Regions from separate parts of the Actinoallomurus sp. CA-150999 genome, predicted to be linked through region 2. Evidence: predicted binding sites of a transcription regulator. Region 2 holds the regulator's gene; each other region holds the start of a gene.
The links. Region 2 encodes HrcA, which represses chaperone genes, less so after heat shock. Its sites were predicted from a motif close to TTGGCACTCTCNNNNNGAGAGTGCCAA; they were not measured.
Positions count from the first base shown of each region.

Region 1: a site for HrcA is predicted at 8,240-8,266, ahead of groL (chaperonin GroEL). Genes of this name have one in related genera too.
Region 3: a site for HrcA is predicted at 7,030-7,056, ahead of groES (co-chaperone GroES). Genes of this name have one in related genera too.

Region 1 covers NZ_CP192063.1:1,073,150-1,083,490, reverse strand. Annotated here, with positions in the region: gene ACQP2O_RS05155 (DNA repair helicase XPB) at 1-897, shown strand, start outside; gene ACQP2O_RS05150 (RNA-guided endonuclease InsQ/TnpB family protein) at 913-2,130, opposite strand; gene ACQP2O_RS05145 (nitroreductase family deazaflavin-dependent oxidoreductase) at 2,313-2,765, opposite strand; gene ACQP2O_RS05140 (TetR/AcrR family transcriptional regulator) at 2,885-3,583, shown strand; gene ACQP2O_RS05135 (EamA family transporter) at 3,594-4,505, opposite strand; gene ACQP2O_RS05130 (LURP-one-related/scramblase family protein) at 4,587-5,177, opposite strand; gene ACQP2O_RS05125 (TetR/AcrR family transcriptional regulator) at 5,212-5,784, opposite strand; gene ACQP2O_RS05120 (HXXEE domain-containing protein) at 5,844-6,344, shown strand; gene groL (chaperonin GroEL) at 6,482-8,113, opposite strand; gene ACQP2O_RS05110 (cold-shock protein) at 8,546-8,746, opposite strand; gene ACQP2O_RS05105 (MoaD/ThiS family protein) at 9,150-9,428, opposite strand; gene thrC (threonine synthase) at 9,425-10,341, opposite strand, start outside.
Region 2 covers NZ_CP192063.1:2,931,750-2,942,090, forward strand. Annotated here, with positions in the region: gene ACQP2O_RS13940 (DUF4870 domain-containing protein) at 1-988, opposite strand, end outside; gene ACQP2O_RS13945 (DUF4870 domain-containing protein) at 998-1,651, opposite strand; gene ACQP2O_RS13950 (DUF3097 domain-containing protein) at 1,754-2,575, opposite strand; gene ACQP2O_RS13955 (MBL fold metallo-hydrolase) at 2,626-3,372, opposite strand; gene hrcA (heat-inducible transcriptional repressor HrcA) at 3,565-4,578, shown strand; gene dnaJ (molecular chaperone DnaJ) at 4,579-5,709, shown strand; gene ACQP2O_RS13970 (MFS transporter) at 5,779-7,266, opposite strand; gene ACQP2O_RS13975 (AsnC family transcriptional regulator) at 7,393-8,538, shown strand; gene ACQP2O_RS13980 (16S rRNA (uracil(1498)-N(3))-methyltransferase) at 8,700-9,431, shown strand; gene ACQP2O_RS13985 (hypothetical protein) at 9,627-10,277, opposite strand; gene ACQP2O_RS13990 (SigE family RNA polymerase sigma factor) at 10,277-10,341, opposite strand, start outside.
Region 3 covers NZ_CP192063.1:10,399,841-10,410,181, reverse strand. Annotated here, with positions in the region: gene ACQP2O_RS47900 (SSI family serine proteinase inhibitor) at 418-843, shown strand; gene ACQP2O_RS47895 (hypothetical protein) at 1,088-1,474, shown strand; gene ACQP2O_RS47890 (aminoglycoside phosphotransferase family protein) at 1,796-2,629, opposite strand; gene ACQP2O_RS47885 (hypothetical protein) at 2,877-4,121, opposite strand; gene ACQP2O_RS47880 (zf-TFIIB domain-containing protein) at 4,282-4,497, opposite strand; gene ACQP2O_RS47875 (THUMP-like domain-containing protein) at 4,923-6,125, opposite strand; gene groES (co-chaperone GroES) at 7,173-7,484, shown strand; gene groL (chaperonin GroEL) at 7,573-9,195, shown strand; gene ACQP2O_RS47860 (sigma-70 family RNA polymerase sigma factor) at 9,461-10,048, shown strand; gene ACQP2O_RS47855 (hypothetical protein) at 10,045-10,341, shown strand, end outside.

The DNA.
Region 1 (10,341 bases), 1.9 Mb from region 2:
GAGTACACCGGCACCAAGAAGGAGATCCGGCCGGTGACGATCGCGACGTACCAGATCATGACCACCCGGCGGAAGGGCGTCTACTCCCACCTGGAGCTCTTCGACGCCCGCGACTGGGGCCTCGTCCTGTACGACGAGGTGCACCTGCTGCCCGCGCCGATCTTCCGGATGACCGCCGACCTGCAGACCCGCCGGCGGCTCGGCCTGACCGCGACGCTCGTCCGCGAGGACGGCCGCGAAGGCGACGTGTTCTCCCTCATCGGCCCGAAGCGGTACGACGCGCCGTGGAAGGAGATGGAGGCCCAGGGCTGGATCGCCCCGGCCGACTGCGTCGAGGTCCGGGTGACGCTCACCGACTCCGAGCGCCTCGCCTACGCGACCGCCGAGCAGGAGGAGCGCTACCGTTTCTGCTCGACGACGGCGACCAAGACCTCGGTCGTGGAGGCCCTCGTCGAGCGCCACCGCGGCGAGCAGCTGCTCGTCATCGGCCAGTACATCGACCAGCTCGACGAGCTCGGCGAGCGCCTCGACGCGCCGGTGATCAAGGGCGAGACGAAGATCAAGGAGCGGGAGCGGCTGTTCGACGCCTTCCGCAGCGGCGAGCTGTCCGTCCTGATCGTCTCGAAGGTCGCCAACTTCTCCATCGACCTGCCCGAGGCCTCGGTGGCCATCCAGGTCTCGGGGACGTTCGGGTCGCGCCAGGAGGAGGCGCAGCGGCTCGGCCGCGTCCTGCGCCCGAAGGCGTCGGGCAAGGGCGCGCGGTTCTACTCGGTCGTCGCCCGCGACACCCTCGACCAGGACTACGCCGCCCACCGGCAGCGCTTCCTCGCCGAGCAGGGCTACGCCTACCGCATCGTCGACGCCGACGCCGTCTACTCCTCCGACGAGGAGATCTGACCCAGCCCCACCGCGTCAACTACCTAACCCGGGAGAGGGTGGTTTTGCGGCTCGTGACTGTCCCTGACCCGGAGACGGTGACACGGCCGCATTCGGCGTGTTGACGAACGCCCACGCCGTCCGTGCTCGTACGCGCACGTTCACGGCGGCGATGTGGTCGGCCGGGCCAGCGAGCCCGCAGACCACGCAGCAAAAGTCGTCCCGGCAGGGACGGTTCTTGCGGGAGACGTGCCCGCAGCGCGGGCATCTCTGGGAGGTGTAGGCCGGATCCACCACCAAGACGGGCACGCCTTTGCGGCGGGCCTTGTAGGCGATGAACTCACCCAGTTGGTGGAACGGCCAGGAGGAGAGGGTGGCCCGCTGGTGCCGCGTCAGCCGTACCCGGTCACGGATCCCCTGGAGGTCTTCCAGGGCGATGCCGCGACCGGTGCGTTGGGCATCGGCCACCACCGTCTTAGCGATCTTATGATTCACGTGTGCGGCGTGGCGCGATTCCCGGCGCGCCCGCCGCTTGAGCTTGCGTTTGGCGGACTTGGTGCCCTTGGCCTGCAACTCAGCCCGCACCCAGGCCATCCGCCGCCGATACCGCTCCAGCCCACGCCCCTGATGGTTGTCCCCATCGCTGGTCGTGGCGAGATTGGCGATCCCACGGTCAACCCCGATCCAGTCGGTGGGGCTGGCATTCAGCTCCGCCTCAGGAATCTCGCAGGTCGCGAGCAGGAACCACTTTCCGTCCCGGTGCACCAGGTCGCTCTCGCCCTTGCGGTACTCGGACAGGATCTTCAGTTGCGACGGCTCGCCCGTGAACGCGACATTCTTGCACCGGCCGTGCACCGTCCAGATCGACACCGTGCGGGCGTCCATCTGCCACGACAAACACCGATCATCGAATGGCTGGGCAGCATCTCGGCGGAAGCGGATCGGTTCCGTCTGGGCCTTGGTGCGGCGGGCAGATCCTTCCTTGCCGAGGATGCCGGCCTGAATCTGAGTGTGCAGCGCTGTGTACGCGTCGGCGACCTTGCGGATCACATGTAACGCTGGCTGCGCCGACAACCCCTGTGCCTTCAGCTCCGTGTACGCCAGCTTCTGCAACCGGATCCGAGAGAAAACCCTCCGCTCGAACGCGATCCGTGAGGCCTGCCCGGCGGCGCCGTTGCAGGCATGCAGGGTTGCTGCCAGCGCTGCCGCCTGCTCAGGCATTACCAACAGCTTCACCTGCACCGCCAGTTTCACAGTCCGTGACTGTATCATTACTCAATTGTCGCCATGTGTGCGTTGCTGGCCTCATCGGCCTTACCGTCGCCGCTCGCGACAGAGTCAACTGGGGCCATAGTGCCCACCCGCAAGGCCTTCCTCACGGAGCACGGCTCCACCAACACATCGACGCCGACGCCGTACCGGCGAGAAGATCGGACTCAGTCGACGCGGAAGATCGGGACGGTGGACGCGATCGCCTTGAGCCGCTCATCGTCGGCGTTCTTGATGTCTTCTTCGAAGAACCGGGCAACCTCCCAGCCCCACCGCCGAAGATAGTTGCGCAGTAGCGGGAGCTTCTGGTCGTCCGGCAACTCGGTCACGGTGAACGACTCGACCCGGCGGCCCAGGCGAAGCTCGCCCCCGCCGGCGACACGGATGTTGCGCACCCACTGGGTGTGGCCGCGCGGGGCGACCAGATAGCGCGTGCCGTCGTGGGTCAGCAGGTTGACCGGGGTGGTGCGCCACTCCCCGCTGGTACGACCCCGGACGGCGAGGACCCGCGTCCCGAAGAGGCTGATCCCCTTCCGCGTCAGGAAGTGCACGAACTTGTTGAAGTAGATCTCGAACCCGGCTGCCTGGACGTGACGGGGTTCGGTGGCGGCGGCGGTCATCTCGACTCCTTTGTGAGCAGTGCTCTCGCTTAAGAGCAGTGTGCATCAGCGGATGTCCGCAAAGCAAGAGCACTGCTCTCGAATTTGTGCGCCGATCTCATCCCTGCAAGACTGTGCCCATGAGCGCGAGTCGTACCGCCCGCGAGCGAGCGAGGGCCGAACTGACCCAGGAGATCAAGAACGAGGCCCGCCGCCAGCTGGCTGTCTCCGGCGCACAGGGGCTGTCGCTGCGCGCCGTGGCCCGCGAGCTCGGCATGGTCTCCTCGGCCCTGTACCGCTACTTCGCCAGCCGCGACGACCTGCTCACCGCACTGATCATCGACGCGTACTCGGCGCTCGCCGACGAGGTGGAGGCCGCCGACCGGACCGCGGCCCCGGCCGGCCTCCGCGCCCGCTGGCAGGCGATCTGCCGGACGGTACGCGCCTGGGCGACCGCACATCCCCACGAGTACGCGCTGGTCTACGGCTCACCAGTGCCCGGGTACGCGGCCCCCGAGACGACGATCGCGCCGGCCACGCGCATACCCATCGCCATCATGGCCGTCATCCGCGACGCCTACGAGGCCGGCGCACTGGCCGCCCCGGACGGCGAGGACCCCCTGCCACCGGCCCTCACCGAGCAGGCCACCCGCATCGCCGCCTTCATCGGACCGAACATCCCCGGCCACCTGCTCGTCCGAGGCGCGGTGGCCTGGACGCAGCTGTTCGGCATGGTGTCGTTCGAACTGTTCGGCCAGTACGCCAACGCCCTCGACCCCGCCGACGCCTTCTTCGACCACACCGTCGACCGCATGGCCGACCTACTCGGCCTCCCCTAGGGGTGCCCGGCTATGAGCCGACCAGGTCGGGCGAAGCGGGCGCGACCTCTTCGATCGCCTGTTCCTCGGGTGGCGTCTCGGCGTCCGGGCCGTGCTCGTGGACGGCGACGCCGAGCATGACGGCCGCCAGTCCCGCGATCTCGAGGAGCGAGGGTGACTGCCGGAGCACCACCGCGCCGACCACTGTGGCCGTCGCGGGCAACAGCGCGAGCAGCAGAGCGTACGTCGAGCGCGCCATCCGGGCCATCGCCAGCTGGTCACAGACGTACGGCAGGACCGAGGCGACGCCCACGCCGAGTGCGGCGGCGAGAGGGCGCGGGCCGGCGAGCGCCGGCAGGACGTCCCGTACCGCGAACGGCGCGGTGACCACGCAGGCGACCAGCATCGCCGCCGCCAGCCCGTCGATTCCGCCGAGCCGTCCGGGCAGCCGCCGTGCGGCCCGGTGGGCGACCACGATGTAGAGCGCGAACGTCAGCGCGTCGACGAAGGCGAAGAGGAACCCGAGCGGTGCCCCGGTCAGCCGGGCGTCGGTCAGCACCACGACGCCCGCGGTGACGGCGAGCACCGCGGCGATGTTCCGCGGAGTACGGGCGCCGAACGTCGCGAGGACGATCACCGGGAGGAACTCGATCGCGGCCACGGTGCCCAGCGGCAGGATCGCGATCGCCTGATAGAAGGCGAGATTGAGCAGACCGAGGACGGCGCCCCACGCCACGATCACGCGGCGTCCGGCCGGGCCGGCGGCCCGCAGGGTCCGCCACGGGCGCCGCCACACGGCGAGCACGAGAGCACCGGTCCAGATGCGGAGCGCCGCGGTGCCGGTCGGGGCGAGCCGCGCGAACATCACCACCGTGAGCGCCGGACCAAGGTAGCTGGACAGCGCCGAGCCGACGAAGTAAGACCACGAGACGGCCTTCCGCATGATCACGAGAGGGATTCTCGATGATCATGCGGTCGACAGGTGGGCCGGATTCAGGATTTCAAACGGTCGGCCGACTTACGGTTACTTCTTGTTCTCTCGCAGGACCACGTCGATGGTGATGGCCGTGGAGATGACGAGGGTGCGGAGCGGGTCGGGCAGCTGGTACGGGATCTGGACGGCGTAGCGGTCGGCCGTCGTGAACCAGGCGGCGGCGAGGCCCTCCCACTGCTTGTTGACCTGAGCGACCTCGACGCCCTGCCAGTCGGTGACCCGGAAGTCCCAGGCGAAGAAGTCACCGCGGATCTCGCCGATCTGGCGATCCTGCGGGTCCAGCATCGTGAAGCGCGGCTTGAGCCCGAAATGGCATTGGATGGCGCCGATCGGCTGGCCGTTCGGCCAGGTGATCTTCACCTTCGGCGTCGCCAGGGCGAACGGCTTGTCGATGATCAGCATCGGCGCGCCGTCGGGGCGCATCACGTGCAGGGTGTGCCGCGTGTTGTTCGAAAGATCCGAGAACATGAAGCGCATCGCCTTCTTGCCCCCGGACAGGTTCGGCTCGCCGACGATCGCGACCGGTTGGCCCTGGGCGTTGAAGACGGTGTACTTCGACTCGACCGCGAACACTTTTTTAGGCTGCTCAACGAGCAGAACAGGGGAGTTGAAGAGATCCACGGGCAGAAGCTTACGTTTTTTACCTTCCGTACGCTTACGAATGGCCCGCTCCGCTGATCACCAGGTCGAAAATCGCCGAGGCCGACGCGGCCGGGGCCGGGACACCGAGGGCGATCGGCCGATACAGCGCCGGCCCGACGACGGCGTCCATCAGCAGTTCCGGGTCCACATCACCGCGTAGCCTCCCCTGGTCGACCGCCCGCCGGATGAGCGTCCGCGCGCGGTCCCGCAGCGGGTGGACGAAGCGCCTCCGGTACTCCTCGGCGAGGGCATGATCGGCCATGAGCTCGGCCGAGAGGGCCGGGAGGGCCCGGCCGGCGACGGTCTCGGCGAGCCGCTCGTACGTCACCTCGAGCAGCCGCCGCAGGTCCGCCAGCGGGTCGCCGGTCTCCTCGACCGACCGGTCCCCGAGCTGCGCGGCGACCGCGTCGAGGACCATCTCACCCTTCGAGGGCCAGCGACGGTAGATCGTCGTCTTGGCCACTCCCGCGCGCCGGGCGACGTCGTCGACGCGGAGGGCGGGGTAGCCGCCCTCGGCCAGGAGTTCCAGCGTCGCCGACAGGATCGCGCGGTCGCGAGCCGCGTCCCGCGGCCTTCCGATACTCACAGTTGCGTATTATGCCGAACGCTATTTACGCTACTCACAGTTTCGTTAGGGAGATGGTCATGGCCGGATGGAAGAGGTGGTCCTGGGCGCTGGCGGGCGCGTTCGCGCTGCACAACACCGAGGAGGCGCTCACCATGCGCCGTTTCCCGAGTCTCGCGGGCCGGCTCGACCAAGCGGGCCGGCTCGACCAGGGCGCCCTCAACGGGCTCATGACGGTGATCTCCGGGCTCGGCGTGGCGGCGGTCGCCGTCGGGACGACGGGCCGGCCCGCCGCCTGGAAGCCGTACCTGCCCGCGGGCATGGCCGGGGTGATACTGCTCAACGTGGCGCTCCCCCACGTGCCCGCCGCCGTCGTCGCGCGCGGCTACGCGCCCGGCCTCGTCACCGCCGTGGGCCTCAACCTGCCGATCGGGGTCGCGGTGCTGCGGAGCGCCGTACGGGAGGGCGCGATCTCCCGGCACGGCCTGCGCCGCACGATTCCGGTCGCGCTCGGCATCCTCGCCTGCGCTCCCCTCGCCGTCGCCACCGCTCGCGCGGCCTCCGGCCGAGACAACGACTGACGTTCCGGACGGACTCGCGACGGACCACGGCTCCGGGCCACACCGCCGGTCCCGGCACTCAGGGCGCTCCGTGCGACGGCGCGGGCATGCGAAAGGGGCGGTCCCAGCACACAGGACCGCCCCTTGAGCGAGTGGACTCAGAAGTCCATGCCGCCCATGCCGCCGGAGGGGTCGCCGGCCGGAGCCTTCTCCTTCTCCGGCTTCTCGGCGATGACCGCCTCGGTGGTGAGGAACAGCGCCGCGATGGACGCGGCGTTCTGCAGCGCCGAACGCGTCACCTTCGCGGGGTCGATGATGCCCGCGTCGAACATGTTGACGTAGTCGCCGGTCGCGGCGTTGAGGCCCTGACCCGGCTCGAGGTTGCGGACCTTCTCGGCCACCACGCCGCCCTCGAGGCCGGCGTTGACCGCGATCTGCTTCAGCGGCTCTTCCAGGGCGCGCTTGACGATCGACGCACCGGTCGCCTCGTCGCCCTCGAGCTCGATCTTGTCGAACGCCTTGGCGCTCGCCTGCAGCAGCGCGACACCACCGCCGGGGACGATGCCCTCCTCGACGGCCGCCTTCGCGTTGCGAACGGCGTCCTCGATGCGGTGCTTGCGCTCCTTGAGCTCGACCTCGGTGGCCGCGCCGGCCTTGATGACGGCGACGCCGCCGGCCAGCTTGGCGAGGCGCTCCTGGAGCTTCTCGCGGTCGTAGTCGGAGTCGGAGTTCTCGATCTCCGCGCGGATCTCGTTGACGCGGCCCGCGATGTCGTCGGGGTTGCCGGCGCCATCGACGATGGTGGTCTCGTCCTTGGTCACCACGATGCGCTTGGCCTGGCCGAGCATGTCGAGCGTGGTGTTCTCCAGCTTGAGGCCGATGTCCTCGCTGATGACCTGGCCACCGGTCAGGATCGCGATGTCCTGCAGCATGGCCTTGCGGCGGTCGCCGAAGCCCGGGGCCTTGATGGCGACGGACTTGAAGACACCGCGGATCTTGTTGACGACCAGGGTGGCCAGAGCCTCGCCCTCGACGTCCTCAGCGATGATGACGAGCGGCTTGCCGCCCTGCATGACCTGCTCGAGAACCGGCACGAGGTCCTTGTTGGCCGAGATCTTCGAGCTGACGATGAGGATGTAGGGGTCGTCGAAGACGGCCTCCATACGCTCCGGGTCGGTCACGAAGTAGTGCGACACGTAGCCCTTGTCGAAGCGCATGCCCTCGGTCAGCTCGAGCTCCAGACCGAAGGTCTGGCTCTCCTCGACCGTGATGACGCCTTCCTTGCCGACCTTGTCCATCGCCTCGGCGATCATCTCGCCGATCGAGGTGTCGCCCGCGGAGATGGAGGCCGTGGAAGCGATCTGCTCCTTGGTCTCCACGTCCTTCGCGATCTTGGAGAGCTCCTCGCTGACGCGCTCCACGGCGGACTCGATGCCCCGCTTCAGGGACATCGGGTTGGCGCCGGCGGCCACGTTGCGCAGGCCCTCGCGGACCAGCGCCTGGGCCAGCACGGTGGCCGTGGTGGTGCCGTCACCGGCTACGTCGTCGGTCTTCTTCGCGACCTCTTTGACGAGCTCGGCCCCGATCTTCTCCCACGGGTCCTCGAGCTCGATCTCCTTGGCGATGGATACACCGTCGTTGGTGATCGTGGGGGCGCCCCACTTCTTCTCCAGAACGACGTTGCGGCCCTTGGGACCGAGGGTCACCTTCACGGCGTCGGCAAGCTGGTTCATGCCGCGCTCGAGGCCGCGTCGCGCGTCCTCGTCGAACGCGATCATCTTTGCAGCCATAAGCTCCAGATCCTCCCGGAACGGGGTGGCTATCACTGGATCGAGTCGACGCCCGCGACGGACGACCCCGTCCGACGACTTCCATGCCGTCGCCGGGCACGAGGCCTCATCGCCTCGATCACTTCGTTGGCACTCTCAAGAGTAGAGTGCCAACCGCTTGTTTAGCACTCTGCCCCCGAGAGTGCAAGCGCGGTCCCCTCTCACCAGGGTGAACTTCTCGCCATTTCGCGCCGGCACCCTCCCCCAGCACGCTATAACGCCAGGTCTGCGGGGTTACGCCAGGGCCTCGACCGCGCGTACAACTGGGAGCCCGGAGACCCGCACGGCGACGGCCGGAGCGGGCCGCTCACGGCCGGCGGGCCGAGCGGGGGAGGCGTTCGGACGGCCGGAGGCCCGGCGCCGAAGCGCCGGGCCTCCGTCGGGCTATGGGACTCAGAGCGCCCGCACGGCGTCCGCCTGGGGACCCCGGTCGCTCTGTGTGATCTCGAACTCGACCCGCTGCCCCTGCTCGAGGCTGCGGTAGCCATCCGACTGGATGGCCGAGTAGTGCACGAACACATCCCTGCCACCGTCGACCGCGATGAAGCCGTAGCCTTTGTCCGCGTTGAACCATTTGACGGTGCCTTGCGCCATTCCTAACAACTCCCACCAGGGCAATTCCCGTGACCATTGGCCACGGCCACTGATTCGAGCCCGCCGGACCACTGCGGAACCCGCCGATCGCCCGCCGACTCGGCTGCGGCGGCCATCGCCGACCCTACACACGGCTACCGTCCGTGGAACAGCCTTTACCCGAGAAGTGCGCGCGGCCGATGTCGGTCAAAAAGAGAATCCCGCAGACGGAACTCGCGACGCCTACCGATAAATCCGTATACGTGAGCCCGAATTACCGCGCGGCAGAGCGGAGTGGGAGCCTCTACCTCGGTCGTTTCGGCTGCCGAACGCACGATCCCCGGTGGTCACCGAATCCGTAGACTCGGCGACCACCGGGGATCGCGGATACGTCCTGACCACGGGGCGTCACCCCGCGAAGGGCTCAGCCGCCGGCGACGGCCGGGATGATGGAGATCTGGACACCGTCCGGCGTCGGCGTGTCGAGCCCGTCGGCGAACCGCACGTCCTCCTCGCCCACGTAGACGTTGACGAACCGCCGGATCTTGCCGTTGTCGTCGAGGATGCGCGCCGCGATGCCGGAGTAGTTGGTCTCCAGGTCGGCGACGACCTCGCGCACGGTCGAGCCCGTCGCCTTCACCTCGGCCTCACCTCCGGTGTAGCTCCGGAGGATCGTCGGGATGCGGACACTGATCGAGCTCACGCCAGACCTGCCTTTCGGAATGCCTCGATGGTCGGAGCGATGTTCGCGGACGGCACGGCGACCGGGGCCACCGCGTCCAGGGTCTTGAGACCGTCGCCGGAGTTGATGAAGACGGTCTCGGCTTCCGGGTCGAGTGCGCCGCCGGCCAGCAGCTTACGGAGGGCGCCCAGCGTGACACCGCCCGCCGTCTCGCCGAAGATGCCCTCGGTGCGGGCGAGCAGCGCGATGCTGTCGACGACCTCTTCGTCGGAGACGTCCTCGATGGCCCCGCCGGTGCGGCGTACGGCGTCGAGGACGTACGGCCCGTCGGCGGGGTTGCCGATCGCGAGGGACTTGGCGATCGTGGCCGGCTTGACGGGCTGGACGACGTCGAGCCCCGCCTTGAAGGCCGCCGAGACGGGCGAGCAGCCGGTCGCCTGCGCTCCGAAGATCTTGTACGGCCGGTCCTCGACGAGGCCCAGCTTGATGAACTCCTGGAAGGCCTTGTCGATCTTCGTGAGCTGGGAGCCGGACGCGATCGGGATGACGATCTGCTCGGGCAGCCGCCAGCCGAGCTGCTCGGCGATCTCGTACCCGATGGTCTTCGAGCCCTCGGCGTAGTACGGCCGGACGTTGACGTTGACGAACGCCCAGTCCTCCTGCTCGCCCGCGAGCTCCGAGGCCAGCCGGTTGACGTCGTCGTAGTTGCCGTCGACGGTGACGAACGTCCCGCCGTACACCGCCGTCGTGACGATCTTCTGGCGTTCGAGGTCGGACGGCACGAACACGGCGCTGCGGATGCCGGCACGCGCCGCCGCGGCGGCGACCGCGTTGGCGAGGTTGCCGGTGGACGGGCAGGCCAGGACCTTGAAACCGAGCTCACGGGCGGCGGCCAGCGCCACCGCCACGACCCGGTCCTTGAACGAGTGGGTCG
Region 2 (10,341 bases):
CCTTGCTCGCCCGTACCGCGCCCATGATCAGATAGATCAGGTGCGCCACGCCGTACACGACGAGCACCGGAAGGACGACGATCGCGCCGATCCCGAACGTGACGACGATCAGCAGGATGCTGCCGAACGTGAGGATCAGGCTGGTCAGCGCGAGGTTCAGCGCCTGCGCTCCGTGTTGGCGGACGAACGGCGACCGGTCCTTGCGCGACGCGTAGACGACGAGCGGCGCGATGAACCCGATCGCGAACTGCCCGACGTACGCCATGAGCGCCCACGTCGTGTCGTCGGCCGCCGTGATCCCCGAGTTGGCGTACGCCGGCGGTCCGTAGGCGTACGGGACGGGAGGACCGCCGTACGGCGGTCCGGGCGGGTGCGGAGGACCGCCGTACCCGGGACCGTGCGCTTGCGGACCGGGCGGCGCGCCGTACGGCCCAGGCCCTGCCGGCGGGCCGCCGTAGGGCCGCCCGTACGGTGGCGGCTCGGCCGGCGCGCCGTACGCCCCTGACGGTTCGGTCGACGGGCCGTACGGCCCCGGTAGTGCGGGCGGTCCGGCCGGCGCGCCGTACGGCCCCGGCAGCGCCGACGGTCCGGTCGGCGGCCCGTGTGCACCCGGTGGTGGCGGCGGCTCGGTCGGTGGCCCGTACGCACCAGGCAGTGCCGGCGGCTCGGTCGGCGGGCCGTACGGCCCTGGTGGCATCGGGGGTTCGGCCGGGGTGCCGTACGGGCCTGGTGGCGCCGGGGGCCCGCCATACGGCGGTCGGCCGGGGGCGTCATCAGGCGGCGTGTCGTACGGTTCCGCCCATGACGGTTCGGGCGGGGGACCGGCCGCAGGCGGCTGGCCGGGGGCGGTGTCATACGGCGGCTGGCCGGGCGGCGTGTCGTGCGGTTCCGGCCACGACGGTGCGGGCGGGGGAGGAGTGGAGGGCGGGCTGTTCAGCGCCGGGTCGGGCGGTTCGAAAGAGGGCCGGGGGTCCTGTGGCTCGCTCACACGACATCCCTACCGCAGGATCGGCCAGGCGGCGATCGAGGGCAGGCGGTACCACTCGCAGCGGTTCGCGCCGATCGCGGCCTTGACGACGCAGAAGTACTCGATGGCCAGCACCGCCAGCGTGATGAGCAGCCCCTGCGGGCCGATGAAGTAGGTCACCGTGAAGGCGGCGACGTTGCAGGCGGTCATCGCGATGGACAGGTTGAGCGCCTGGATCGCGTGGTAGCGCGCGAACCGCGAGGAACGGCCCTTGAGGAGGTAGACGATGGCCGGGGCGATGAACCCGGCGACGAAGATCCCGACGTAGGCGGGAACGGCCCAGCGTTCGTCCTCGTCCGTGACCGGCCCGCCGGTCGGCGTCGGCTCGCGGCGCCGCTTCGCGGGCTTGGGCGGGCCGTAGCCCGCGGCCGGAAGGGCCTGCTGTCCGTGCGGCTGCTGCCCGTGCGGCGCGGCGTACGGCTGCTGCTGGTACCCGCTCTGGTCATAGCCTCCCGGCGCGTATCCGGGCTGGGGGTACGGCGACGACCCGTGGCCCTGGGCGGGTGCCCGTCCATGGCCCTGGCCTCCGTGCCCCGGTCCGTACGCCTGGCCTCCCGGGCCGGGGCCGTAACCCGGTCCGCCGAGGCCGGGCCGTCCGTAGCCCGGTTGCTGGCCATAGGTCATTGGTGGTGTCCCTTCTAGCGGAACATGAGGAGATGTCGGGGCGTGACCGAAAGAGGTCGCAGTGTATGAGACGTACGCCGGCGCGGGATGGTTGCGGCGTCCTCAGTCCTGTTGCGGGACGGTGACGAAGTCGATCAACTCCTCGACCCGCCCGAGCAGCGCGGGCTCCAGGTCGGTGTAGGCGCGGACCCGGCCGAGGATCGTCTGCCACACCTCACCCGACTCGCCCCGCCAGCCGAGGGCGGCGATGACACCCTCTTTCCAGGACGTCCCGCGCGGCACGCGGGGCCACTCCGGGATGCCGAGCACCGACGGCTTCACGGCCTCCCAGATGTCGATGAAGGGGTGACCGGTGACGAGGACGTACGGCGAGGAGACCTCGGCGGCGATGCGGCTCTCCTTCGAACCGGTCACGAGGTGGTCGACGAGCACGCCCAGCCGGCGTTCCGGCCCGGGGCCGAACTCCTCGACGATGTCGGGAAGGTGGTCGACGCCCTCGAGGTACTCCACGACGACGCCCTCGACCCGCAGGTCGTGCCCCCAGATCTTCTCCACGAGCTCGGCGTCGTGGCGGCCCTCGACGTAGATCCGGCTCTCCTGGGCGACGCGGGCCCGGAGGTTCGGCACGGCGATCGAGCCGGACGCCGACCGCGTGGGCCCCGCCGCCCGTACGGGACGGACGAGCGTCACCGGCTTGCCGTCGATGAGGAACCCGGCCTTGGCGAGAGGGAAGACCCGGCGCTTGCCGAACCGGTCCTCCAAGGTCACGGCGTCCTTCTCGCAGGCGACGACCGCGCCGCAGAAACCGCTCGACGGGTCCTCGGCGACCAGGCCGGGCTCGGCGGCGACCTCCGGGATCTGCCCTTTCTTCGGGCGGCGCCAGTCGCCGGACAGAACGTCGCGTCCATAGTCTTTGCTCCGCACCCGTCGCACCGTACCGGTCACGGGGCGAGCGGGTCAGCCGTCCAAGAGCCTCACCGTGATCCAGGGTTCGGGTCCAGGTGGTCGTGGCCGCGCCGGACCGCCTCGCGCAGCGCCTCGGCCGGGTACGGCCAGTCGCCCGAGCCGAGGGCCTCCTCGAGGTCCAGCCCCGCGGCGTGCGTCTCTCGCACCCGGTGGGCCACCAGGTCGATCTCCTCGCGCTGGCGGGCCGCGAACTCCGGATCGACGGGCTCCCCGTGCCCGGGCACGAGCACGCCGTCCACGGCCCGCAGCAGCTCGGCCAGGGTGCCGGGCCACTCCAGCGGGAACGAGTCGCCGCCGTACGACGGCGGGCCCGACTGCTCGATCAGGTCGCCGGTGAACGCGCACCGGGCGTCGGGAACCCACACGACGAGATCGCCGTCCGTGTGGCCCCGGCCGAAGTGGCGCAGCTCGACGACGCGGTCGCCCAGGTCGAGCTCGGCGTGGTCGGTGACGAGGTGGTCCGGCGCGAGCAGCAGGTCGGTCTCGACCTTCTCCGCCCACCCGGGGAACTCATGCGTCAGCATCGGCCGCGCGGTGTGCGCCAGGTAGTCCGGCAACGACGTGTGTCCCCACCGCTCCCCGGCGAACGCGGCGTTGCCGAAGCAGTGGTCGAAATGGCCATGGGTGTTGACGACGATGGGATCATCGACGCCGAGCCGCCGAACGTCGTCGCGTAGCCGCACGCCCTGTGCGACACTCGCGCGGGTGTCGATGACGACGGCGCCCTCGGCACCGACGACGACCCCCACGGTCACGTCGAAGTCGGAATAACGGCGTTGGAAACAACGTTCCGCAATCTCGTGCCAGGTCACAGGAGTGACTCTGCCATGCTCGACGCGAGAACGTGATCCACCGGCGTCTCCTCGTGCGTGCCGCCGAGCCGTACACTTGGCACTCAGAGGAGAAGAGTGCCAGATTGAAGGGCTGTGGACACGGGAGGTGAGTGCGTGCTCGACGATCGAAAGCTGGCCGTGCTGCGAGCCATCGTCGAAGATTACGTATCCACCCACGAGCCGGTGGGTTCCAAGACGCTGGTCGACCGGCACAATCTCGGCGTCTCGCCGGCCACGATCCGCAACGACATGGCCGTGCTGGAGGAGCAGGGGTACATCGCCCAGCCCCATACCAGCGCGGGGCGCGTGCCGACCGACAAGGGATACCGGCTGTTCGTCGACCGGCTGTCCACGATCAAGCCGCTGTCCGCGGCCGAGCGGCGCGCCATCGAGACGTTCCTCGCCAACGCCTACGACCTCGACGACGTCGTGAGCCGTACGGTCCGGTTGCTGGCACAGCTGACGCGGCAGGTCGCCGTCGTGCAGTACCCCTCGCTGACGCGTTCGTCGGTACGGCACGTCGAGCTGGTGCCGATCGCGGCCCAGCGGCTCCTGCTCGTGGTCATCACCAACACCGGCCGCGTCGAGCAGCGGGCCATCGAGACCCACGAGGACGTCTCCGACGAGGCCATCGCACACCTGCGGGCGCTGCTCAACGCGCGTCTCGACGGGTGCTGGCTCACCGACGTGCCCGACGCCCTGGCCGACCTTCCGGATCAGGTTCCGGTCGGCGAGCGGCCCCTGGCCGCGACGGTGCTGTCAGTCCTCCTCGAGAGCCTTGTAGAGAAGCACGAAGAGAAGATAATCATCGGCGGCGCGGCGAACCTCGCCCGCGCCGACTTGTCCCAGAGCCTCCGTGACGTGCTGGAGGCCCTGGAAGAACAGGTCGTCCTGATGCGACTGCTCGGCGAGGCGGAGAACCCCTCCGGCCTCACCGTGCGGATCGGCACCGAGAACCCGCATGAGGGCCTGCGTACGACCTCGGTGGTCGCCACCGGGTACGGCGCGGGCGACCAGGCCGTGGCCCGGCTCGGCGTTCTCGGCCCGACGCGGATGGACTACCCCGGGACGATGGGAGCAGTGCGCGCAGTGGCACGTTACGTCGGTCAGATTCTGGCGGGGTCGTAAGTGGCGAACGACTACTACGCGACCCTCGGGGTGCGCCGGGACGCCAGTGCGGACGAGATCAAGAAGGCTTACCGAAGGCTCGCGCGTGAGCTGCACCCGGATGTGAACCCCGATCCGGCCACGCAGGATCGGTTCAAGGAGATCACCCAGGCGTACGAGGTGCTCTCCGATCCGAAGAAACGCGAGATGTACGACTTGGGCGCCGACCCGTTCGCGGCCGGCGCCGGCGCGGGAGCCGGCGGCTTCGGCGCGGGATTTCCGTTCAGCGACATCATGGACGCCTTCTTCGGCACCACCACCCAGCGAGGGCCGCGCAGCCGGGCCCGGCGGGGCCGCAACGGCACCGTGCGCGTGGAACTGGACCTGTCCGAGACGGCGTTCGGCACCACGCGCGAGCTGACGGTCGACACCGCCGTCGTGTGCAACAACTGCTCGGGCGCCGGTACGGCCCCGGGCACGCACCCCGAGACGTGCGACATGTGTCACGGCCGGGGCGAGGTGCAGCAGGTCACCCGGTCGTTCCTCGGCCAGGTCATGACGTCGCGGGCCTGCCCCCAGTGCGGCGGCTACGGCACCATGATCCGCAACCCGTGCGCGGAGTGCTCCGGCGACGGCCGGGTCCGCACCCGCCGCACGATCAAGGTGCGCATCCCCGCCGGCGTCGAGAACGGCACCCACATCCAGCTCGCGGGTGAGGGCGAGGTCGGCCCGGGCGGCGGACCGGCCGGCGACCTGTTCCTGGAGATCGTGGAGCGCCCGCACACGATCTTCGAACGGCAGGGCGACGACCTGCACTGCACCGTCCAGGTCCCGATGACCGCCGCCGCGCTCGGCACCACGCTGACCGTCGAGACCCTCGACGGCCCGGAGGAGATCGACATCCGGCCCGGCACCCAGTCCGGCCAGGTGATCCCGATGTACGGCCTGGGCATCAAGCACCTCAACGAGAACGGCCGCGGCGACCTCATGATCCACGTGAACATCGAGACGCCGACCAAACTCGATGAGGAGCAGGAGGAGCTCCTGCGCAAGCTGGCGAGCCTGCGCGGCGAGGAGCGCCCGCCGGGCAAGTTCTCCCCGGGCCAGCAGGGCTTCTTCTCCCGCCTCCGCGACGCGTTCAACGGGCGCTGAGCCACCGCGAAGGCCCCGTCCGGTCCCTGTGCCGGACGGGGCCTTCGTCATTCGTCGGCGGGGCCTCGATCATCCGTGGGCGGGTGCCGCGGAGCGGTTCTCCGGCTCCCGTTCCGGCGGTGCCTCGCGCGTGCGCATCAGCGCCGCCGTGACGGCCGCCGCGACGAGCAGTCCCGCCGCGAGCCAGAACGTCAGCCCGACGGCGTGCAGCGACGCGGCGCCCGGCCCGCCGCCCGTCCGGGATCCCGTCGCCAGGGAGCGGAAGAAGACGGTGCCCAGCAGGGCGGTGCCCAACGTGCCGCCGAACTGCTGGACCGCGTTGAGCAGCCCCGCGGCCGACCCCGTCTCATGCGGGCGTACCCGGGTCAGGGCGGTGGTGAAGAACGGCACGGTGAACAGCCCGTTCCCGATCCCGCACAGCCCCAGTGCGCCGAGCAGCGCCCAGGGGTAGGCCCCCGGCCGGGCGCCGGCGTAGACGGCGACCGCGGCGAGGAGACCGGCGAGCATGACGGCCAGCCCCACGAACATCATCCGCGATCCGTACCGCGGCACCAGGCGCGTCCCAGAGATCCACGAGGAGATCGCCATGCCACAGGACCACGGCAGTAGCGTCAGCCCGGCGGTGAGGACGTCGTCGCCCAGCCCGACCTGCACCTGCACCACGACGACCAGCATCAGCCCGTTCATCACCGCGAAGAACAGCGTCGAGGTAGCCAGCGCGGCCGGGAAGCCCCGGTCGCGGAACAGGCTCGGCTCGACCAGCGGCTGGCCACCGCGCCGGGCGGCGTACCGCTGCTGAAGACCGAAGGCCACCAGGACCACGGCCCCGGCGCCCATCTCGGCCCAGCCGCCCGCCCGTACGCCGGCGGTCCCGCTCTGAATCAGGGGATGGACGACCAGCCCGGATCCGGCGATCGCCAGCGCCGTGCCGAGCAGGTCCAGGCGCGGCCGTGCCGCCGCCCGGTCCTCGCGCATCCTCGGCACCACCGCCAGCACCAGGGCCGCCAGCGGCACGTTGACGAGGAACACCGAACGCCAGGAGGAGCCGAACAGGTCGGCGTGCGTGAGCACCGCCCCCAGCACCGGCCCGCAGATCGCGGCCAGGCCCATCACCGGCCCGATGCTCCCCATCGCCTTGGCCAGCTCCGCCCCGTCGAACATGCCACGGATCAGCCCGATCGTCTGCGGGATGATCAACGCGGCGGCGGTGCCCTGGACCGCTCGGGCGACGATCAGCGCCCCGGCCCCGGGCACCAGCGCACACGACAGCGACGCGAGCGCGAAGCCCACCACCCCGACCGCGAACACGCGCCTGCGCCCCACCATGTCGCCCAGCCGACCACCCGTGACCAGCAGCATCGCGAACGGCAGCGTGTAAGCGGCGCTGAACCACTGGATATCGGCCTCGCCACCGCCCAGGTCGGTGTGGATGACCGGCGCGGCGACCTGCACGATCGTCGCGTCCAGCAGGTTCATCGCCTCGGCGACCAGCAGGGCGGCCAGCGCGAGCCAGCGGAAGCGGTACGCCGCTCCCGCCGTCTCTTCTCGTATCTCCATCGATCTTCCTTCCGGTCACGCCCGATGTCGCGATCCAGCGTGCGGGGCCGGAATCCGCCGTTCCATCCACGGCGCGAGATCAGCGAATTGTTTCCATCTGAAGCGTGATCGGTGCAAGATCGGTGCATGCTCGACGATCTCGACCGGTGCATCATCCACGCCCTCCACATCGACGGACGGGCGCCGTTCAGCCGGATCGCCACGGTCCTCGGCGTATCCACCCAGACCGTGGCACGCCGATACCGGCGGCTGCGCGCCGAAGCGGGCCTGCGCGTGGTCGGCCTCGCGGAGACACGGCAGGCCGGGCACACCCAGTGGATGGTCCGCCTCACCACGACCCCGGCCACCGCGCAGACCCTCGCGCACTCCCTCGCCCGGCGGCCGGACACCTCATGGGTCAAGCTGGTCTCAGGCGGCACGGAGATCTTCACGCTCATCAACGCGCCGCACGGCGTCGAGGTCTCCCAGGCCCTCCTGCTGCGCGACATCCCGCGCCGGGCGGGGATCACGGCCGTCTCCGCCCACTGCGTGCTGCACACCTACCTGGGTGGCCCCACCACCTGGCGCGGCGTCACCCAGGCCCTCAGCGAGCGCCAGCAACGAGAGCTGCGGCCCGCAGGGGAGCCCGCCGACGCACCGGCCGGGCAGGCCTCCCACCCTCGTACGGCACACCCTGCCCCTCCGCCGCGTGCGGACGCCGATCCCGACGGCACGCCGGTCCGCCCTGCCCCCTCAGCGCAGGCGGACGGGGACCCCGGCCCCACATCGGCCCATTCCCGTACGGTCCAGCCTGTACCTCCGGCGCGTGCGGACCAGGAACTGCTCGCCGGGCTCCGCCAGGACGGCCGGGCCTCGTACGCCGACCTGGCCGCCGCCACGGGCTGGTCGCAGGCGACCGTCGCCCGTCACATCGCCGACCTGCGCGCCCGCGGCATGGTCTTCTTCGACGTCGAGGTCGACCCCGCCGTCCTCGGAGCCACCACCCAGGCCCTGCTGTGGATGGCCGTCGCACCGGCCCGCCTGGACCACGTCGCGACCGCGCTCGCCGGCCACCACGAACTGGCCGTCGTCGCCGCCACCACCGGCCCCACCAACCTCCTCGCCCAGGCGCTCTGCTCCGACCCGACCGAGCTGCACCACTACCTCACGCGGCGCCTCGGCGCCCTCGACGGAATCCACACCCTCGAGACCGCGCCGATCCTCCACACCGTCAAGGCGGCCGGCACGCTCAGCCCGGCGGGCACCCGGCTCGGCCTGTCCTCGGCGTCCTGACGCGGCGGACCACGCGCGGGCTGCTGGGCGGCCGGGCGCGGTTCCGGCAGCGGTTCGGCGTGCCGATCGAACAGTGCCGCTCGGCGACGGCGGCCAAGAGGCTCGGCGCCCTGGTTTCGCCGGCGCGCTTCCGGCACCGCGGCACGCCTACGATCGGTGCCATGAGCCCGCCCCTCTTCCTCGCCGATCCCGCGCGCCTCGATTCCGATCGGATTCTCCTCGACGGACCCGAGGGGCGTCACGCGGCCGCCGTACGCCGGCTCCGGGCGGGGGAGCGGGTCGACCTGAGCGACGGGGAGGGCCGGCTCGTGGAATGCGTCGTCGCCTCCGCCGAGCGGGACAGCCTCCACCTGGAGGCCGTCGCACGCCGGCGTGTTCCCCGCCCGGAACCCCGGATCGTCGTCGTCCAGGCCCTGCCCAAGGGCGACCGGGGAGAGCTCGCGGTCGAGACGATGACCGAGGTGGGCGTCGACGTGATCGTGCCGTGGACCGCCGCCCGCTGCGTCACGCAGTGGCGGGGCGACCGGCGGGCCAAGGCGCTCGCGCGGTGGCGCGGTACGGCGCGCGAGGCGGCCAAGCAGAGCCGCCGGGTATGGCTGCCGGAGGTGACCGATCCCGCCGGCACGGCCGCGGCGGCCGAGCGCGTCGCCGACGCGGCGCTCGCCGTGATCCTGCACGAGGAGGCCGAGCAGCCGCTGAGCGGGATCGACGTCCCGGACACCGGCGACATCGTCGTGGTCGTCGGCCCCGAGGGCGGGCTGACCGACGACGAGATCGCCGCTTTCCAGACCGCGGGCGGAACTCCCGTCCTCCTCGGTCCGACCGTCCTGCGCACCTCCACCGCGGGGGTCGCGGCGGCCGCCGTGCTGCTCAGCCGCGTCGGCCGCTGGTAGACCCCACGCCACAAGACGGCCGTGCTGTCCGGCCGCACCGGGCCGGTACCCATCATGGGGGCGACCGTGCCGCTCAGCAGCGCTGACGCCCCGGTAGGCCCCGCTCCACGGGGGCGACCACGCTGCTCAGCAGCGCCGGCCGCTGGTAGATCTCACGTCACGCGGGCGGCCGACCGCGCCGTTCAGCGGCGCCCGTCACGGGGACGACTGCGTCGACGGCTGCTGGGCGCCGTTGGTCGGCGCAACGCTCGTCGTCGCCGACTGCGTCGGCGACGACACGGGCGGTGTGGGCGTGTCCTGTGAGGCCGGAGGCGACGTCGCCGACGCCGGCCCGCACGTGACCCGTGGCGACGGACCCGCGGTCGCCGTCTTGGCACCGGCCGAACCGGGCGGAGGCTTGATCGTGCCCTCACCCGGCGGGCACTTACGGCCGGTGACGACGTGCGTGCCTCCGGGCGTCGTCGGGAGCGCCGTCGGATGGGGCGACGCGCTCGTTTCAGGACGAGAGGGGTTGACCGGAGGTGGCGCGGTCACCGCGTGCTGTCCGCCCGCGACGGACGTGCCGCCGCCCTGATGGTCGTCGGGGCTGAAGTGCCCCGTCTGCACGAAGGTCTTGATCGCCGGGGTCGCGGACACGGCGGCCCCCGCGACGACGACCGCGGCGGCGACGGCCGCCAGCGGACGCAGCCACGGTATGGCGAACCACGTCAGGAAGCGCCGCTCGCGCTTCTTACCGATCTTGGTGCGGATCTGCTCAAGACCCTCTGGAGAGGGCGTGACCGCTTCCGCTTCCGTGTGCAAGACACGGCGGAGACGCTCGCCGTACTCGTCGAAGGGTTCGGTCATTAAAGCTGCTCCAGAACGCTGCGAAGCGCGGCCATCCCGCGCGCGGTGTGGCTCTTGACGGCTC
Region 3 (10,341 bases), 4.5 Mb from region 2:
AGTCGTGTGACGTCACCTGTCGGCTGGCAGTGGGGTGTGGCGAGGCGGTGTGACGTGGCCCACTGATGCGGTTCAATTATTCGGAATATTTTGATTCGCCGCGCGACGAGGACGCGTCCCGTTAACCGTAGAAGGGCTGATGGCGGCTCGGATGTGCGTGCACGTCAGAACAAGTACATCTTTCAATTGTTCCCTTGTTAGATCGCTGGCCGGGTCCGGACAGGTGGGCGGGGGTTGAATCGCTGATTTCGCCGCCATAACATCCGTGACTGCAAGGACTCCACGACGAAACAAGTTGTCAGGGTCTTTGTGGAAAGGTCCCATCATTAAGGCGAGGGAACGCCCAAAAGGCCGACTCTCGTCACGCCGAAATGGCTGTCGAACACAGCCTGGCCTGGCAAGGAGGTAGGAATGCGCATGCCTGATTCGCTGTGTACCGGAGGACGGCGCTTCGCCGCGGTGACCGCCCTGGGGGCGGCCGCCATGGTCGCCGGACCCCCCGCGATGGCGGCACCGGCCGCGCCGTCGACCTGGCCGCAGGGCGTCTACACCCTGTCCGTCAGCCCGGTCGAGAGCGGAGAACCTGCTCAAACGGCCGTTCTGACCTGCGGTCCAGACGGTGGCACCCACCTCGCGCCGTCGGCGGCCTGCGATCAGCTTCGTGCCGTCGAGGGGCGGATCGCCGACCTGCCTGAGGGGACCGGCGCGTGCACGCTGATCTACGCGCCCGTGCGGGTGACCGCGCAGGGCCGGTGGAACGGCGGTTCGCGTCGCTATGCGCGGACGTTCTTCAACCGCTGCGCGGCGATCCGCGCGACGGGAGGCGTCATCTTCGCCTTCTGACGGAGAAATTCCAGGTCGACCGGTGTGTCATCCGGTCACTTCGCGAGCGTTCCTGGACGTCGGCTCGGGACGGCGGGGTCCCGAGCCGACGGAGCTCCGCGCCAAACGGTGATATCGGTGAATCGCGATTTCGCCGTACCTCCATCCTGTCTTGTTCTGCATCGCCGAATACATCGGCGCACGCCACAAAGAGGTGGACATGCGACGCATTTTCCTTTCCATTTGTACGCTATTCGTAACGACGATGACCATGGCCGGTGGCGCGTACGCCGCCACGGAACCGGCCAGGGAGCCGGCGCTCGTCACCTACACGCGGACGGGCGGGTTCGCCGGCTTCGCTGACACGGTGACCGTCGACGCGGCGGGCGTGGCCCGCACCTCGTCCAGGCCGGCGGAGATCACCCTCAGCGCCGGCGAGCTCGACGGCCTTCGCGCGAACCTGGACCGGATCTGGACCTGGTGGTCCTCGCCGACGGGCTGCGACGTCGCCGACCACATCGCCTACTCGATCAGCTACGGCGAGAAGCGGGCGCGCAGGTGCCACGTCGTACCGCGTGACTGGCAGCCGGCCATCTCCCAGCTCGACGACCTGCTGGTACGCGTCCGGGCGGGACAGGCCACCAGGGCCTGAGCCGGTCAACCGGCCGCTGGAACGTGGGCGGGTACGGCCGGAGGGGGACGTACTCGCCCATGACCGAGCCCCGCGCCATCCCGGCGCGGGGCTCGGCGAACCGGCATCGCTCGACGAACGAGCCAGAGGAGCGCGACGCCGTCCGGACTGAGGGAAGACGGGTGCAGGGAGCGCCGTGACGTCACCATGACGTCACCTTGTCCCCCACGCGGGGGCGCCTCGAGGACCCGGCGCACCACCGCGTTGAGCAGGGCACCGATCACAAAGGCGTGACAGCCCTGGGTGCTGCCCGGCTCCCAGCGCGGCGGCCGGCCGGTGGGGTCAGAAGCGGGCCGGGGCGCCGAGGTCGGCGAGGGCGTGGTCGAGCAGATCCTCCAGGGCCGGGATGTCGCGGGCGGTGATCGTCCGGTCGGGCTGCTCGGGGAGCAGGTCGAGGACCGTGCGCAGGTCCCAGTACGGGTCGTGGCGGTAGCCGCCGGACACCTGGTCGAAGCAGGCGGAGAACCGGTCGGCGACCGCGATGTCGTACCGGAGGGCCAGGGCGCGACGCATGTGGGCGATGTCGATGGCGACCGGGCCGTACGTGGCGGTGGACCAGTCGACGATGCCGGTCAGCCGGCCGCCCGCCCACAGCGTGTTGTCGGGATGGTAGTCGCGGTGGATGAAGTGCGGCACGGCTCCGGGGGTGGGGCCGGCGGCGACGTCCAGCGCGTGCTCCCACAGCGCCGGTCGGCGGGCGTGCCGTGGGGCGAGCCTGATCTCGAGCCGGTTGTACGGGCGGTAGGGCGGCATCGTGGACGCCCCCGCGACCGCGTGCACGGGGAGCAGCGCGGCGGCCAGCTGGATGAGGTATTCGGGCAGCTCGGCAGGGGACGGCCGGGGCGGATGGCCGTGCAGCCGGGTGATCAGCAGCGCGGGGACGTCACAGTGGGCGCCCGAGGGATCCGCGGCCACGAGCGCGGGCGTGGGAATCTCGCACGCGGTGAGCAGGGTCAGCGCCGCGATCTCGACCTCGGGGGAGAAGTCGATGTCGATGACGGGCCAGCCGGACGACGCCCAGCGCCGCAGCACCAGGCGATGCACGGTGCCCGAGCGGCTCTCCGCCAGCACCGCGTGGTTGACATGGTCCAGGCCGCCGACAATGGGCCGGACCATTTTCACCTCACTGCCGGGCCCCAGGCATTTTTCGATCCAACGCAGCGTGGCAGCGCTCGGCGGATCGGAGAGCGTGGGGAAGGTCACGGCCCCCATCAAAACGGATTCGGCCGAGGATCGGTAGTGATTTTATCGATGCGAGGTAGTGCGAACGGCATGTCCTTGCGGGTCGGCCGTACAAATTGCGGGTAATGGGGGAATATTGACGAAGTGGCCGCTCTAAGGTGATTTGCGAGCGGCCACCCCATCAGTCCTTGCCGTCGCGTCGCGGCCGGAGCAACGCCTCGGCCAGCGCCAGCATCGTCTCCTCCAGCGTGACGAGCCGCTTCATCAGATCCTCATGGACGGTCGTCACCTGCTTGGCCACGTCGTGCTGCGCGCCGCTGACCCGCTGGGTGACGTCGTCGTGCACCCCCACGACCTGGCGCAGGAGATCCTCGCGCAGCATCTCCATGTGCTTGGTCAGGTCGACGCGGGAGGCGTCGATGACCTTCGTCAACGTCTCCTCCGTCTCGTCGCGGTCGGGCCGGGCGCGCAACTCGTCGATCAGTGGGTCGACCGCCTCGGACAGGCGCTTCTCCAAGGCGTCGAACCGGTCGGTGGGGTCGATGAACGGGCGGTCGCCGATCGCGGCGATCTTGCGGTGCAGCTCGGCGATCTCCAGCGTCACCGGCAGCCGATCGATCTGCTGGTCGACGCCCTCAACGCGGTCACAGGCCCCGTCGACCTTGGCCTCCAGCGCCTGGAAATGCCCCTCGACCCCGCGCAGCTTGCCGGACAGGCCCTCCAGACGGCCGTCGATGCCGTCGAGGCGCCCGCCGACGCCCTCGACCCGGCCGTTGACCGCCTCGAGGCCCTGCTCGACGCGCTCGGCCATGTCGTTCAGCGACTGGTCGACCTTGCCGGCCACGCCGTTGATCTCATGCTCGAGCTTCTCGGACCGGTGCCCGAGGTCGGCGAGGGTCTTGTCCAGCCGGTTGAACCGGACCGACGCGGCCTCCATCGTGCCGGCGAGCCGGTCGAGACGCTTGGTCAGGTCGTCCATCTGCTGGGCGGCCTGCAACGTCGCGTCGGTGATGCTCCGGCTGGAGTCGAGCACGGCCTGGATGCGGGCCAGACCCTCGTCGACGTTCTCGGCGATGACACCGACGTCGGCCCAGAGAGAGGGCAACTCGGCGACGGGCTTGACCCGCTCGCCCACCGACTCGATGTGCTCCGCCAGCCCCTCGGCCCACTCCGGAGGCTTGCCGAACAGCTCGTCGACCTGCCCGCGGACGGTGTCGAGCTGGGTCGTCAGCCCGGTGAGCTCACGCTCCCGGACCTCGCGGAGCAGCCACTCGACTCCCTCCAGCCGCTGGTGGATCTCGTCCAGGAGCTGACCTGTCGATCGCTGCTCATAGACGTGATCTTGCGCCGCGCGGGCTAGCAATTCTCGCATTCGGTCCGAGACCGGCTGACCCCCTGTCTGCAGGAAGTTGTGATTGGTGTCCACCCGGGTGCTCCTTCGTTTGCCGTGCCGCCGATCTACGCGCGGAAATGGCAGCGGCGTGGATCGCGAGGAGACACTCTATTGAGCGAACCAAGGTCATCGAGCCGAAGAAAAGAAATTCAGGGAAAAGAGATTCTTAGCCGCCTACGGCAAATTGCCCTTTTCAGGCGCGACGGTGTCGGCCCTCGTACGAAAGCCCCGCCGGAGGGCCGCAGACGGTGGCGACCTGCCCGGTGCCGCGCCAGATCAGGCGGTCGAGCTCCCCGCGCCCGAGGAACACCCCACGGCAGCGGGAGCACTCCTCGAACACGATGCCGCCTCGCTGGAAAGTCACCATTCCGGCACCGCACTTCGGACACCGCAGTACGGCGTCGGCCATCGTTCGCCCCCCGTGTTCGCCCGCGCCCGCCCGGCGCGCACCCGTCATCGCGCCCGCGGCGCGGCCTTCCGGTCGCCAAGAGTAGTCAGCCGGACACGGTCGCGACCGTGGTCTTTGCCGGACTCTGGCGTGTCGCCCACCCACACGTCCCCGCAGCCGCGCCCCAGTTCCTCCGCGCCCTACTCGCCCCGCGTCCCGCTTGCCCCGCGTCCCGCTTGCCCCGCGTCCCGCTTGCCCCGCGTCCCGCTCGCGCCGGATCCCGCAAGTCCCCCTGCGCGGCGCCACCCGCCGCTGTCCGGTGCCGCGCGCGCCGCGTCCCGCATGCCTCGCGTCCTGCGCCGCGTACCGCGCGGCCTACGTTCGTGCGGCGACCGCCGGGTGTCGCCACGGCCGGACCGCCCCTCCGGTGCCCGGCGTCGTTTCGTTCATGCCTCGCGGCAGATGAGGGCGGTCGGGGCGTCGCCCACGCGGGTGAGCACGAGGACGCGTTCCTCGGTGCCGTCTGTGTGCAGGTCGCGGCGTAGCCGTTCGATGTCGCCCGCGAAGCCGCGCTTCTTGATCGTCAGGGTGCCCGTCCGGTGCTCGCGCAGCGCCGCCCGTACCCGCTTCACCGCGAATGGCAGGACGTCCAGGATCTCGTACGGCCGGGCGAACGGCGTCGCCAGCAGCGCGTCCGAGGTGATGTAGGCGATCCGCGGGTCGGCCAGCGCCCCGTCGAGCCGGGCCGCGACCTCGGCCACCAGGTGCGCCCGGACCACCGCGCCGTCCGGTTCGTACAGATAGCGGCGCCAGCCGGCGATAGGGGGCGGCCCGAGATCGGGCTCAGCCGTCAGAGTGGCGGTCTCCCGGCCCGGCCGCAGGACGGTCGCCCGGCGTCGTACGTCGTCCGCCAGGTCGCCCAGCCACAGCGCCGCCTCCTTCACCTCGCCGCCGTCGGAGATCCATTCGGCCTCCGCGCCCGGGGGCACGGCCTCGTGGGGAATGCCCGGCGCCACCTTGACGCAGCCGCCGGGCGCCCGTCCGGCGATGGCGAGCACCGTGCCCAGCGGCGGCAGGTACGCCTCCGGGTCGAAGACCCGCCCGCGGGAGGTTCGGCGTCCGGGGTCGGCGAAGACCGCGGCGTGCCCGTCCGGGTCCTGAGCGGTCGCGTCGCCCGGCCGTACGTCCGCCAGGTCCTCCAGGGCGAAGGCACGAAGGTTCGCCTGGGCGACGGCGGCGGTGAGCGGGTCCAGCTCCACGCCGAGGCCACCGACGCCCGCGCCGGCGCGCGCCAGCAGATCGCCGCCGATGCCGCAGCCCAGGTCGAGCACCGTGCCGCGCGGGTCGAGGCCGCCGAGCCGGTCGGCGAACCGCCGCGCCCGGTGCCGGGCGACACCGGCCCGGGTCGCCTGCTCGAGCCCCTGCGGCGTGAAGTACATGCGGTCCGCGTCGGCCCCGAACTTGGCCCGCCCGCGCACGCGGAGCCGGGCCTGCGTGAGCGCGGCGCCGACCAGCTCCGCGGGGTGGCGGGCGCGGAGCCGGGAGGCGGTGGCAAGGAGTGTGCTCTCGTCGACGTCGGCGGCGCCGATCTCGCCGAGGAGCTCCTGGCCTTCGGGGGTGAGCAGCCCCTGAAATGCGGCGATGTCCACCCGACGACCGTAGTGGCCGCGCGGCCGTGAACCGTACCGGCCCACCGGACGGGCCGTGGGCTGGACGTACACGGACCGTGCCGGGCTGCGGGCCGTGCCGGGCTCCGGGGCGGGCCGGGCGGGGCGGCGACGGTACCGGGTCGTCGGGCGGGCTGTGGCCGGGTGGAGGCGGACCATGCCGGGTCGCCGGGCGGGCCGTGGGTCGGGCGGGTGCGGGCTGTATCGGGTGACCGGGCGCGTCGTGGGGCAGGCGCGGGCCGTACCTGGGCCGCTGGGCGGGTCGTGGGCTGGGCGGTACCGGGTTGCCGGGCGGGCCGTGGGACGGGTAGCCGCAGGTCGTACCGGGGGCTGGACGGGAGTGGGTCGGGTGGGTGGCCGTATTGGGTGACCGCGTCGCGGGGTGGGCGCGGGCCGTACCCGGGCCACTGGGCGGGTCGTGGGCTGGGTGTGCGCGGGGCGGTACCGGGCCGCTGGGCGGGCGTGGGCCGGGTGGGTGCGGACCGTTCCGGGCCACTAGGCGAACCGTGGGCTGGGCAGGGTGCCATCAGGGGGAGCGCAGGCCGGGTGGGTGCGGATCGTGTTGGGCCAGAAGGCGGGGCAGGGGGTTGGGGGGCGCGGACTTCGCCAGGCCGTCAGGCGAACCGTGGGCTGGGCAGGGTGCCATCCGTACCGGGTGCCACCAGGCGGACCGTAGGCCGGGCAGGGCGCGGATCGTGCCGGTTACTGGCGGGCTGCCGGCCGGGCGGGGCGCCGGCCGTACCGGGTCACCGGCGGGCTTGGGGTGGGTGGCTGTCGGCCGTGCCGGACCGCCGGGCAAGCTTTGACGAATGCCGCATATAACGACAGGTCGGCGGTGCACGGGGGGCCGTGTTGACGCGTTCCCGGCCACGGCATAATCTCCAACTTGGCACTCTCCCCATGAGAGTGCCAATCAAGCGACAGGCTGGTCTGGCACCCGCGACGGCAGGCCACCGTGGTCGCGTCTCCAACATGCGGCTGGCCGATCCGGTCGGCCGAGGATACGCAATCGAAGGGGAAGGTCAGATCGTGTCGACCGCCACCAAGGTTGTTCTCAAGCCGCTCGAGGACCGCATCGTCGTCCAGCCCCTTGAGGCCGAGCAGACCACCGCGTCGGGTCTGGTGATTCCCGACACGGCGAAGGAGAAGCCCCAGGAGGGCACCGTTCTCGCCGTCGGGCCGGGTCGCTTCGACGACAAGGGCGAGAAGCGCGTCCCGCTCGACGTCAAGGTCGGGGACGTCGTCCTCTACAGCAAGTACGGCGGCACCGAGGTCAAGTACAACAACGAGGAGTACCTCGTGCTGTCGGCCCGCGACGTGCTCGCCGTCGTCGAGAAGTAAGACCCACGAGATGCGCTGCCCCGGTCGTCCCCTGTGAGGGCGGCCGGGGCTGTGCACGTCCACGGACACCCATACTTGGAGCTTCCCAATGCCGAAGATCCTGGAGTTCGACGAGGACGCGCGCCGCGCCCTTGAGCGCGGCGTCAACGCCCTCGCGGACGCCGTCAAGGTGACGATCGGCCCGCGTGGCCGCAACGTCGTCATCGACAAGAAGTGGGGCGCCCCCACCATCACGAACGACGGCGTCACCATCGCCCGTGAGGTGGAGCTCGACGACCCGTACGAGAACCTTGGCGCGCAGCTCGCCAAGGAGGTCGCCACCAAGACCAACGACATCGCGGGTGACGGCACCACCACCGCGACGGTCCTGGCGCAGGCGCTCGTCCGCGAGGGGCTGCGCAACGTCGCCGCCGGCGCGTCGCCGATCAACCTCAAGCGGGGCATCGACGCCGCCGCCAACTACGTCGCCGAGCAGCTGCTCAAGTCGGCCCGCGAGGTCGACGACAAGGAGTCGATCGCGCACGTCGCGACCATCTCCGCCCAGGACGCCAAGATCGGTGAGCTCATCGCCGAGGCGTTCGACAAGGTGGGCAAGGACGGTGTGATCACCGTCGAGGAGGCCCACACGATGGGCCTGGAGCTGGAGTTCACCGAGGGCCTCCAGTTCGACAAGGGCTACCTGTCGCCGTACATGGTGACCGACCCGGAGCGGATGGAGGCGGTCCTCGAGGACGCCTACATCCTCATCCACGACGGCAAGATCTCCAACGTCACGGAGTTCCTGCCGCTGGCCGAGAAGGTCGCTCAGACCCGTAAGCCGCTGCTGATCGTCGCCGAGGACGTCGAGGGCGAGGCCCTCGCGCTCCTGGTGCAGAACAAACTGCGCGGCACGTTCGTCAGCGTCGCGGTCAAGGCGCCGGGCTTCGGTGACCGCCGGAAGGCGATGCTGGAGGACATGGCCGTCCTCACCGGCGGCCAGGTCGTCACCGACGCCGTCGGCCTCAAGCTCGACAGCGTCGACCTCGACGTGCTGGGCCGCGCCCGGCGGGTGACCGTCACCAAGGACGCCACCACCGTCGTCGACGGCGAGGGCGAGGCGGCCGCGATCGAGGACCGGATCCGTCAGATCCGCCGCGAGATCGAGGGCAGCGACTCCGACTGGGACCGCGAGAAGCTGCAGGAGCGCCTGGCGAAGCTGGCCGGGGGCGTCTGCGTGCTGCGCGTCGGCGCCGCCACCGAGGTGGAGCTGAAGGAGAAGAAGCACCGTCTCGAGGACGCCATCTCCGCCACCCGCGCGGCGATCGAGGAGGGCATCGTCTCCGGCGGCGGCAGCGCGCTCGTGCACGTCGCCAAGGAGGGCTTCGACGCGCTCGGACTGTCCGGTGACGAGGCCACCGGCGCGGAGGCCGTCCGCCGCGCGCTGGTCGAGCCGCAGCGCTGGATCGCCGAGAACGGCGGCAACGAGGGCTACGTCGTGGTCTCCAAGGTCGAGGCGCTGCCGGTCGGCTCCGGCTTCAACGCCGCGACCGGGGAGTACGGCGACCTGATCGCCCAGGGCGTCATCGACCCGGTCAAGGTGACCCGCTCCGCGGTCAGCAACGCCGCGTCGATCGCCGGCATGCTGCTCACGACCGAGGCGCTGGTCGCGGACAAGCCGGAGGAAGAGCCGGACGCCGCCGCGGGCGGCCACGGCCACGGTCACGGCCACTGATCATCGGTACGGCCGGTACGACGGCCGGCGGATCGCGGATGCCCTCGCCATGGACAATGGCGGGGGCATCCGTCGTTCCAGGACGTCCATTCTCTGACTCTCCGTAGTCATTCGGTCACGGTGAGAGATAAAGGCGGGTCGGGATCAGTACTGTGACCATTCCGTTGTCATCAACGATGGAGACAGGCGCGATCTCGGTGGGCATCATGCTTTCGTGACCGAGGGAGCGATCGCCGGGGCCGCGGTTCGGGGTGCTGCCGACGAAATACGGGGGAGACGTCCGGCGAAAGCGGACGACAACGAGCTCAGGGAACTCACGAGCCTTGCCGTCCAAGGCGACGCGGAGGCGGTCGAGTCCCTGATCGGGCGGGTCCGCCCCATGGTCGTGCGCTACTGCCGGGCGCGGCTCGGCCGGGTGTCGGGGCAGTACCACATCGCGGACGACGTGGCCCAAGAGGTGTGCATCGCCGTGCTCGGGGCGCTGCCGCGCTACCGCGACATGGGCCGGCCGTTCGCCTCGTTCGTCTTCGGCATCGCGTCGCACAAGATCGCGGATGCGATGCGCAGCGCGATCCGTGCCGCCGTGCCCACCGAGGACCTGCCCGACGGCCCGGACGAGCGGCCGGGACCCGAGGAGACGGTCGTCCGCTACATCGAGGCCGAACGCGCGCGGGACCTTCTCGACCGGTTGCCGGATCATCAGAAGGAATTGGTGCTTCTGCGGGTGGTGGCGGGTCTGTCCGCCGAGGAGACCGGTAATGTACTGGGCATGTCAGCCGGGGCCGTCCGCGTCGCCCAGCACCGGGCTCTCGCCCGTCTTCGAGCGATGGCGAGTGAGGAGTCGATCGCTTGACCGGTGGGGGTACCGCCACTCCCGAGCCGCTCGACCTCAGTGAGATCAGCCGTAGCGGCGATCTGTTCGACGCTCTCTCCGGGCGCCGCATCACCGATCCGGGTGCCGGATTCGGGCCGTCCGACGATCCGGCCGGGCGCCTGCTGGCCGCCCTGGCCGCCGATGTCGACGCGGGCGCGCCGCCACTGCCGGCGCCTCCGCCGCGTGTGTCGTGCGGGGGATCGAAGACGTCAGGCCGCCCGGTCGTCCGGGCGTTCGTCACGTTCGGCGCGGTCACGGTCCTGTTGACGTCG